DNA from 2 places in the Pectobacterium parvum genome. Region 2 is predicted to be linked to the other one. Evidence: predicted binding sites of a transcription regulator. Region 2 holds the regulator's gene; the other holds the start of a gene.
What was found. Region 2 encodes PhoB, which activates phosphate uptake and scavenging genes when phosphate is short. Its sites were predicted from a motif close to CTGTCATAAAACTGNCNNAT; they were not measured.
Positions count from the first base shown of each region.

Region 1: pstS (phosphate ABC transporter substrate-binding protein PstS) is a predicted target of PhoB. The motif match lies at 1,841-1,860, and genes of this name have one in related genera.

Region 1 covers NZ_CP087392.1:141,198-146,576, reverse strand. The annotation lists gene glmS (glutamine--fructose-6-phosphate transaminase (isomerizing)) at 1-175, shown strand, start outside; gene LOZ86_RS00620 (DUF4026 domain-containing protein) at 343-1,770, shown strand; gene pstS (phosphate ABC transporter substrate-binding protein PstS) at 1,983-3,023, shown strand; gene pstC (phosphate ABC transporter permease PstC) at 3,185-4,144, shown strand; gene pstA (phosphate ABC transporter permease PstA) at 4,144-5,031, shown strand; gene pstB (phosphate ABC transporter ATP-binding protein PstB) at 5,118-5,379, shown strand, end outside.
Region 2 covers NZ_CP087392.1:3,515,070-3,520,448, reverse strand. The annotation lists gene LOZ86_RS15800 (SbcC/MukB-like Walker B domain-containing protein) at 1-895, opposite strand, end outside; gene sbcD (exonuclease subunit SbcD) at 892-2,130, opposite strand; gene phoB (phosphate response regulator transcription factor PhoB) at 2,425-3,114, shown strand; gene phoR (phosphate regulon sensor histidine kinase PhoR) at 3,142-4,464, shown strand; gene LOZ86_RS15780 (PstS family phosphate ABC transporter substrate-binding protein) at 4,480-5,379, shown strand, end outside.

The sequences.
Region 1 (5,379 bases), 1.3 Mb from region 2:
GGGTTTCACCAGCAGCGAAAATATGAAGATTATTCCACTGCCGCATATCGAAGAAGTGATTGCGCCAATCTTCTATACGGTGCCGTTGCAGCTACTGTCTTATCACGTCGCGCTGATTAAAGGCACCGATGTCGATCAGCCACGTAACCTGGCGAAATCTGTTACGGTAGAGTAACTTATTGAAAATGAAGGTAAATAACTATCATATTATCTACCTTCATTCAATTTTCATCGTAAGCCCCATTTTTCATTCTCGTTCTTTTTTAGGTTTTCCCGCTCTCCTCATCAAAATTTATTGGGTATATTGGTTTACACCATATTGAATATTGATACGTTCTTTATATGAATAACAAACAACAATATCTGGATATCGCCGAAGGGAAGGGTGATAAAGCGCCTTCAACGATGGTGGCTTTTTCCTCACGGGAGATGAGCTATCCACTGTTGGAGAGCTTGTTAGAGGCGCAATCATTTTTCACTGATGGCGAAATAAGCTATACCGAGCAGGAACAGGGTGGATTCTTTTATACCTGTCGGAATCATGAGCGCGAGCTGGCGTTTTATCTTGAGATTTCAGGGCGCGACCCCGAGAACCAAATCGTGCCAGCGTATTCAACCGACCCGATTTCGCCCGAGTTGTTGGCGCAGGCGAATGCGGCCACGCAAGAAGTGATGGTTGAATGTATTTTTGGGCCAAATCCGCTGGAAGACTACGTTCACCAGTTGCGCTTATTAAACGCCGTTGTACCGGATTTCCTCTTGGGCATCGATATTTCTGCTGGCAGTAATGTGTTTACCCGTGAATGGCTGCGTTTTCAGTTGGAAGATGATGTCCTGCCAGAAATTGAATCGCTGTATACCATTCATGCCGTGTACGACACCGAGAACGATCCGCCAACGACATTCTGGTTTCACTCGCATGGTCTGGCGCGATGCGGCCTGACCGAGGCTGAATTAGTCATTCCCGAGACGCTCAGTTCGTATTATGGCATCCCGGATTTATTCAGAAGTTTTGTCAATAATGCCATTCAAAATCAGCAAATTACCTTTAACGAGCCGATTCTGTGTGGGCAAACGGACAGCGGCTATGAATATCTGGTGGCGTTGCCGTTTGAAGAAGGGCTACGGCATGTGAATCAATCCACGCCGATTGACCAACTGCGGCCTCTGGAAGACATGCGCTACGATCTGGAAGGGACGCCGGAAGGCGTGTTTCTGGGCGATCGCGCCGATCGAGATGACGTGCATCAGGAGCCTTCCTGTATGCTGTTTCGTACCAACGAAGAAAACCCTGTACTGCAAACGTTCTTTAAAGGATTTGATGAGCAGAATGCCATCATGTTCTGGCGCACGAATGCGGAAACGGCAGAAATGTCACGTAAGGCACAGCTGCGCTGGCACTATTTCGTTAATATGTTTAAAAACTACCATGTGAGTGACGAACCCGCTAAGCCGGGTTTTTTAGCGAAACTACTCAAAAAAGCACTTGAGCCTGTCGAAAGTGAATGGCGCTTTATGGTGAAGTTTGGCATTCCTCATGGTGAAGAGGGGGAAGAGCGTGAACACATGTGGTTTGTGCCCGAAAAAATCGACGATGCGGTCGTCACCGGGACATTAATCAATCATCCGTTCTACGTTGAGGATATGCAGGAAGGCGGTGTTTACTCTATTGATATATCGTGGGTAACCGACTGGGCGATTTATTATCAGGGCGATAGCTATAAGCCTGATACAATTTACAAATTGCTGAGCCATAGCCAGACCCACTGACCTCTTTCCTTCCCCAGTCAGAACGCCTGTTCTGGCTGGTCAGGTCTGAATTTCCCTGCCTTCTGTGTCCTTGTCATAAAACTGTCATATTACGTACATTTTACTGTCACCAAATTGTCCTATTTTTCCTCCTGCGAACTACACTCTGATTTGATAACTCTGATAGATAACGACGTTACGTCGACATGTTTGAGTATCCCACAGGAGGGATTATGAAACCGATGCGTACCACTCTTGCCAGTGTTGTTGCGGCAACCCTTTCTCTGACGGCATTTTCTGCTTTAGCTGCTGCTAACCTCACCGGTGCCGGTGCGACATTCCCAGCGCCTGTCTATGCTAAATGGGCTGACTCCTATCAAAAAGAAACCGGTAATAAAGTTAACTATCAAGGCATCGGTTCTTCTGGCGGTGTAAAACAGATTATCGCTAAAACGGTCGATTTCGGTGCTTCTGACGCGCCTCTGGCTGACGACAAATTAGCACAGGATGGTTTATTCCAGTTCCCAACCGTTATCGGTGGCGTAGTGCTGGCAGTGAACGTTCCTGGTATCAAATCTGGCGATTTAACGCTGGATGGTAAAACGCTGGGTGATATCTACCTGGGCAACATCAAAAAATGGAACGACCCAGCAATCACTAAACTGAACCCGAATGCCAAGCTGCCGGATCAGGATATCGCTGTGGTTCGTCGTGCTGACGGTTCTGGTACCTCTTTCGTGTTCACCAGCTACCTGGCAAAAGTGAACCCAGAGTGGAAAGAGAAGATTGGCGCAGGTTCTACCGTGAACTGGCCAACCGGTCTGGGCGGTAAAGGTAACGATGGTATCGCGGCGTTCGTACAGCGTCTGCCTGGTTCTATCGGTTACGTAGAATACGCGTATGCCAAGCAGAACAACCTGGCTTACACCAAACTGATTTCTGCTGATGGCAAAGCGGTTAGCCCAACTGGCGCAAGCTTCAGCAACGCAGCTAAAGAGATCGACTGGAGCAAGTCTTTCGCTCAGGATCTGACTAACCAGAAAGGCGCTGATGCATGGCCGATCACTTCAACCACGTTCATCCTGGTTCACACCAAACAGGAAAAACCTGAGCAGGGCACTGAAGTGTTGAAATTCTTCGACTGGGCGTTCAAAAAAGGCGGTGAGCAAGCTGAAGCACTGGATTACGCCACACTGCCAAAAGAAGTGGTTGAGCAAATCCGTGCTGCCTGGAAAACTCAGGTAAAAGACAGCAGCGGTAAAGCACTGTACTAATTATTGTATCGACACGTCGTGTTGATACCCAGAGCGTGATGAGGTTGTCAGGTTCTGGAAATGCGTAGTGGAATAACAAGTCGTATCGGGGCGGAGAGGTGATAGCAACCTCTCTGCCTTCAATAGCTTATCAAATGTAGTTAAAACGAGAAGAGAGACGTATGGCGGAGTACAAGCCAACTATCAAAGCCCCGGGAAAGTATGGCGATATCCTCTTCAGCGCGCTGGTAAAACTGGCGGCGCTGGTCACGCTACTGCTATTGGGTGGCATCATTGTTTCCCTGATTGTGGCGTCCTGGCCTAGCATCGAGAAGTTCGGTTTTGCCTTCTTGTGGACGAAAGAGTGGGATGCGCCCGCAGAGCAGTTTGGTGCACTGGTTCCGATTTACGGCACCATCGTTACCTCACTGATTGCACTGATTATTGCGATTCCGATTAGCTTCGGGATTGCGCTATTTCTGACAGAACTGGCACCAGCTTGGTTGAAGCGTCCGCTTGGCGTGGCGATTGAATTGCTGGCGGCCATACCGAGTATTGTTTACGGCATGTGGGGGCTGTTCATTTTCGCTCCGCTGTTTGCCAAATATTTCCAACAGCCGGTAGGCAATGTCCTGTCCGGCATTCCTATTGTTGGCTCGCTGTTCTCCGGCCCGGCATTCGGGATCGGTATTCTGGCGGCTGGCGTCATTCTGGCCATCATGATTATCCCGTACATTGCGGCGGTGATGCGTGATGTGTTTGAGCAAACGCCGGTGATGATGAAAGAGTCCGCTTACGGCATTGGCTGTACGACGTGGGAAGTAATCTGGCGCATTGTGCTGCCTTACACCAAAAACGGTGTGATCGGCGGGGTGATGTTGGGATTAGGGCGCGCGTTGGGGGAAACCATGGCGGTGACCTTTATCATCGGTAACACCTACCAGCTCGACAGCGCGTCACTGTATATGCCAGGCAACAGTATTACTTCTGCGCTGGCGAACGAATTCGCCGAAGCGGAATCCGGCCTGCACACGGCGGCGCTGATGGAGCTGGGGCTGATTCTGTTTGTGATTACCTTTATTGTTCTGGCATGTTCAAAGCTGATGGTTATGCGTCTGGCTAAAAATGAGGGGGCGCGCTAATGGCTACATTAGGCATAGAGCAAGACGCTGCTCTGGAGCGTTCGCGGCGTAAAATGCAGGCCTGGCGTCGCCAGAAAAACCGCATTGCGCTGTTCTTATCCATGTCCACGATGGTGTTCGGCCTGTTCTGGCTGGTCTGGATTCTGTTTTCGACCGTGACCCGAGGCGTGGATGGCATGTCTCTGGCGTTGTTTACCGAAATGACGCCGCCGCCTAATACGGCGGGTGGCGGGTTGGCGAATGCCATCGTCGGGAGCGGATTACTGATTCTGTGGGCAACGCTGCTGGGTACACCGCTGGGGATTATGGCGGGTATTTATCTGGCGGAATACGGTCGTAAATCCTGGATCGCCGAAGTGATTCGTTTCATCAACGATATTCTTCTGTCAGCACCGTCGATTGTGGTGGGTCTGTTTGTCTACACGCTAGTGGTGGCAAAAATGCAGCACTTCTCCGGCTGGGCGGGCGTGATTGCGCTGGCGCTGTTGCAGGTGCCGATTGTGATTCGTACCACCGAGAACATGCTTAAACTGGTGCCGGATAGCCTGCGTGAAGCGGCTTATGCGCTGGGTACGCCGAAATGGAAAATGATTTCTGCAATTACGCTGAAGGCATCGGTATCGGGCATCATCACCGGGGTACTGTTAGCCATCGCGCGTATTGCTGGGGAAACCGCGCCGCTGCTGTTTACGTCGCTGTCGAATCAGTTCTGGAGCACGGATATGATGCATCCGATTGCTAACCTGCCGGTCACCATATTTAAGTTTGCCATGAGCCCGTTTGTGGAGTGGCAACAGCTGGCTTGGGCGGGTGTACTGCTGATTACGATGTGTGTACTGCTGCTGAATATTCTGGCGCGCGTTATTTTCTCTGCCAAGAAGCACTAATTCGCTAAGAAAAAGTCGTTTTCTGAGAAACATTAAATAAATTCAAGGTGCTGCCAGGCAGCGCCAGGAAAAAGAGAGAAGTCTTGATGAGTATGGCTACTGAGACATCCAACAAAATCCAGGTACGCGATCTGAATTTCTATTACGGAAAATTCCATGCGTTGAAAAATATTACGCTGGATATTGCCGCGAATCAGGTTACCGCGTTTATCGGCCCGTCCGGCTGTGGTAAATCCACGCTGCTGCGTACGATGAACAAAATGTATCAGCTCTATCCTGAGCAGCGCGCCGAAGGCGACATCCTGCTGGATGGCAATAACATCCTGACGGATAAGCAAGATATCGCGC
Region 2 (5,379 bases):
GTTCCTGATGTAGCGGCCTCAGTTTTTCTGCTGGTTCGCTGTGAGTTAACCTGTCGAGCTGCGGTTTAGCCTGCTGAATAGCGGATTCGGCGCTCGCATGTTGCGCCTGCGTGTTGGCTAGCTGAGCGTGCTGCTGCGTCAGTTGCTCAAACCAGCGCAGCGTAGTCAGCGCTTGCTCACGTTCTACGTTGCCCCGTTGCTCCTGCTGGATCAGCTCGGCAAGCTGTTCTTCCACCTGCTGACGCTGGTCATCGGTCAGCAGTTGAATGCCTGATGCGCGCGCCTGTAGCGTGTTCAGTGCGACGTTTGCCTGCTTGTGCTTGTCATAGACACGTTCGGAAATCAGGCCGTAGATGTCCGTGCCGGTCAGCTCTTCCAGCAGTTCCGCTCGGTCATCTGCTTTGGCGTTGAGGAAGGCGGCAAATTGCCCCTGCGACAGCATCATGGATCGCGTGAAGCGGCCGAAATCCAGCCCGGTGAGCTGTGTGATCATCTCTTTCTTATCATTGAGCTTTTCACACAGAATTTTGCCGTCTTCAATGAGCGCGAGTTCAGCTTTGGGAGACTGTAAGTTGCCGTCTGGCGCGTTTCTTGCCCGACGCTGGCTCCAGAAGGCGCGATATCCGACGCCTTTAACCTCGAACTCAACCTCAGCAAGGCACTCTGCGGTATTACGCGTCATCAGGTCATTCTGGCTGGCGGAAAGCAGGCCAAGCCGTGGCGTTTCGTGATACAGCGCCAGACAGATCGCATCCAGCAGCGTGGTTTTTCCCGCGCCGGTCGGGCCGGTAATGGCAAATAAGCCGTTGCTGGAAAACGGCTCCTGTGTGAAATCGATCTTCCATTCGCCTTTCAGCGCATTAAGGTTCTTTAAGCGCAGACTGAGAATCTTCATTTGGCCGTCTCGCTATTTTCCAGTTCATCAATAACCTGATTAAACAGCGTGCGAACACGCTGCTGGCGGCTGTCTTCCATGTCTGTCTCCGTTGCCAGACGACGTTCAAAAACGTCATGTACGCTCAGTTCGTTCAGCGTTTCCTTGTCCTGTCGGGTAATCGCCTGCAGGCGCTGTTCACGCGTGCGGCGCAGCAGCAACACCTCCACGGGCAGGTTCTCGGTCATCGCCTGAATGCGTTTTTGCATGTCGCTCAGATAATCCTGCGTGTTGATTTCAATATCCAACCACACGGGTTTATCGCCCTGATAGTTCTGGAAGGTGGCCAGCTGTTTTTCAATATCGCTCAGGCTGCCTTTAATCAGCTGCATCGGCTGAGTCATGGGAATCGGCAGGATGTCTATCTGCGGAGGTGTTTGCGGTGACGTGTCAGGTGCAAAGCTCACCAGACAAACGGATTTTTCACTGTTTAGTTCATCAAAACTCAACGGGATGGGCGAACCGCTGTAGCGAATGTGCTCGCTTTGGGTCACGCGCTGTGGGCGGTGAATATGGCCGAGCGCGATATAATCCGCAGGAGGAAAAGCCTGAGCAGGGAAGGCATCGAGCGTACCAATATAGATATCGCGCACGGATTCCGAGGCGGTTGCGCCAATCGTCGTCAGGTGCCCGGTTGCGATAATCGGCAGCGGCAGGCCAAGCTCGTCGCGCTTTTGGCAAGCCAGTTGGTAACACTGCTGGTAGTGCGCGGTAATCGCTTCCTGTAGCGCCAGCTGTTTTTCATCCCCGGATTGCCCGGCTTTGCTGGTCAATACATCACGCGGACGTAAAAAAGGAATTGCACAGAGCAGGGCACCGGGCTGCCGCTGACGGTTTTCCAGCAGAAGCACCTGTTGGGCCGGATCGTCGCTGGCGCAGGCAATCACCCGTGTGTTCAGGCAGGCAAGCAGCTCGCGGGATTCGTTTAGCATCGCGACAGAATCGTGGTTACCACCGAGAACGATGAGCTGGCAGCCTGTGCGCTGTAGCGCGACCACGAAGCTATAATACATTTCCCGCGCATAGCTGGGGGGCGAGCCGTTATCAAAAATATCGCCAGCAACGATAATGGCATCGACCTGATGTTGTTCCACCTGAACGATAAGCCAGTTTAGAAAAGCCTGATGCTCAGCAGCGCGACTTTTGGTATAAAAATATTGCCCTAAATGCCAATCGGCGGTGTGGATAATGCGCATCGTGTTCTCTCGATATTCATGCCGCGTGGCGGTGGATGACGTTGTCATTATTTATTATGTGAAAGGGTGTGTCGTCGCCATGGTGCTTTGTCATCGTAATGCCATGATTATATATAGCAGGGATGGCGGCTGTCGCGGTGGAATCAGGAGTTTGGAAAGCGGCTCGAAAAATCGGATGTACGCGCTGTAACAATCGTGCAGAGCGGTCCGTGCGTTTTTCATAAATCTGTCATAAAACTGACGCATAATGCCTCCGCCTGCTAACAGCGACGATGATTAACGACAGGATTAACAATGGCAAAACGCATATTAGTCGTGGAAGATGAAGCACCAATTCGTGAAATGGTCTGCTTTGTACTGGAACAAAATGGTTATCAACCCGTTGAAGCTGAAGACTATGACAGCGCGGTAACGCAACTGTCGGAGCCATTCCCGGAACTGGTGTTATTGGACTGGATGCTGCCAGGTGGGTCGGGCCTGCAATTCATCAAGCATATGAAGCGCGAAGCACTGACGCGTGATATTCCGGTGATGATGTTAACCGCGCGTGGCGAAGAAGAAGACCGCGTGCGCGGGCTTGAAGTGGGAGCGGATGATTACATTACCAAACCGTTTTCACCCAAAGAGTTGGTGGCGCGTATCAAAGCCGTGATGCGTCGGATTTCACCGATGGCAGTGGAAGAAGTGATTGAAATGCGTGGCCTGAGCCTCGATCCTTCCTCACATCGCGTGACGACCGAAGAGCACGCGTTGGACATGGGACCGACGGAATTTAAACTGCTGCATTTCTTTATGACGCATCCTGAACGTGTTTATAGCCGGGAGCAGTTGCTGAATCACGTTTGGGGCACTAACGTTTATGTTGAGGATCGTACTGTCGACGTCCATATTCGTCGCCTGCGTAAAGCGCTGGAAACCAGCGGACATGACAAAATGGTGCAAACCGTTCGGGGAACGGGCTACCGTTTTTCAACGCGTTACTGAGGTGATCGTAACCGGAGACACATTAACGTGCTAGAACGTTTATCCTGGAAAAGGCTGGCATTGGAGCTAGCTTTTTTTTGTTTGCCCGCTTTACTGCTGGGGCTGATTTTTGGCTATCTGCCCTGGTTTCTGCTGGTCGCCGTATTAGGCTTACTGTGCTGGAATTTTTATAACCAGCTAAAACTCTCTTATTGGTTGTGGGTTGACCGCAGCATGACGCCACCACCTGGTCGCTGGAGCTGGGAGCCGCTGTTTTACGGGCTCTATCAGATGCAGTTGCGTAATCGACGTCGACGTCGTGAACTGGCGCTTCTGATTAAGCGCTTTCGCAGCGGTGCCGAATCCTTACCCGATGCCGTGGTGATCACCACCGAAGAAGGCACGATCTTCTGGTGTAACCATCTGGCGCAGCACCTGTTAAATTTCCGCTGGCCGGAAGATAACGGTCAGAATATCCTTAACTTATTGCGCTATCCCGAATTCACGAATTACATGAAAGGACAGGATTTTAGCCGTCCTCTCACGCTGCAGTTGAATAATTCCCACCATGTTGAATTCCGCGTGATGCCCTATTCCGAAGGCCAGCTACTGATGGTGGTGCGTGATATTACGCAAATGCACCAGCTTGAAGGCGCCAGACGTAACTTTTTTGCCAACGTGAGCCATGAACTGCGTACGCCGCTGACGGTGTTGCAGGGTTATCTGGAAATGATGCAAGAAGAAACGCTGGATGCGGCGCTACGCGGGAAAGCGCTGAATACCATGCAGGAGCAAACTCGACGCATGGACGGGTTGGTCAAACAACTGCTCACCCTGTCCCGTATTGAGGCGGCGACGGCAATCGATCTGAATGAAAAAGTCGATATTCCATTGATGCTGCGCGTATTGCAGCGCGAAGCGCAGACGCTGAGTCAGGGGCGTCATGAGATCGTCTTTCGTGTGAACGAAAGCCTCCGCGTGTTTGGTAATGAAGAACAGCTTCGCAGTGCGGTATCCAATCTGGTGTATAACGCGGTCAACCATACGCCAGCGGGAACGCGTATCGAAGTTTGCTGGCAGAAGATCCCGCAGGGCGCGCAATTTCAGGTCAGCGATAACGGGCCGGGCATTGCGGCCGAGCACTTGCCGCGCCTGACGGAACGCTTTTATCGTGTGGATAAGGCGCGCTCACGACAAACGGGCGGCAGCGGACTGGGGCTGGCGATTGTTAAGCATGCGCTCAGCCATCACGATTCCCGTCTGGAAATCATGAGTGAGGATGGTCTGGGCTCACGTTTCGTCTTTACGTTGCCGAATCGGTTGATTGTCCCTGCCTCTCTGGCTGAAAATACGGTGAAACCTTCAGCCTGACGGAAAACGCTATCTATGACATCCGCCACTCGTATTGCAGGCGCTTTTTTACTGCTGCTCAGCGCGTTGTGCTCCGCACAACCTCGTCAGATGCTGGCGGGCAACCTCTCCAGCGCGGGGTCCGATACGCTGGCTAACCTGATGGCCTTCTGGGCGGCGGATTTCAGCCAGCATTACCCGAACGTGAATTTACAGATTCAGGCCGCTGGGTCGTCCTCTGCGCCGACGTCTCTGGCATCGGGTGCCGCGCAGCTTGGGCCGATGAGCAGGGCGATGAAGGCCAGCGAAATTGAGGCGTTCGTCCAGCACTATGGCTACCCGCCGCTGGCGGTACCGGTGGCGATGGATGCGCTGGTTGTGCTGGTCAATCAGGATAACCCGCTGCCTGGATTGAACTTGTCGCAGCTGGACGCCATCTTTTCGATTACGCAGCGCTGCGGTAACCACCAGCCGATAAAACAGTGGGGCGATCTCGGCCTGCACGGCAGTTGGGAAAAACGCACGCTACTGCGCTATTGGCGAAACTCGGCGTCGGGACCCTATGGGTTCTTTAAGCAAAAGGCGCTGTGCCGTGGCGATTTCCTTCCCCAGGTTAATGAGTTGCCCGGTTCAGCCTCTGTTGTACAAGCGGTTGCGGCGTCAACCGATGCTATCGGCTATGCCAGCGTGGGCTTTCGTACCAGCGGCGTAAGAATGCTGCCGTTAGCCGCACAAGGCACCGACTACATCTACCCCTCGACTGAAAATATCCGCAGCGGTTTGTATCCCTACACCCGTTATCTCTATATCTATGTGAACAAAGCACCCAGCCAACCGTTGGAAGCGCTGACGGCGGCATTTCTAGAACGTGTGCTGTCTGAAACGGGGCAGTCGTTGGTGAATCAGGATGGTTATTTGCCACTGCCGGAAGCAACG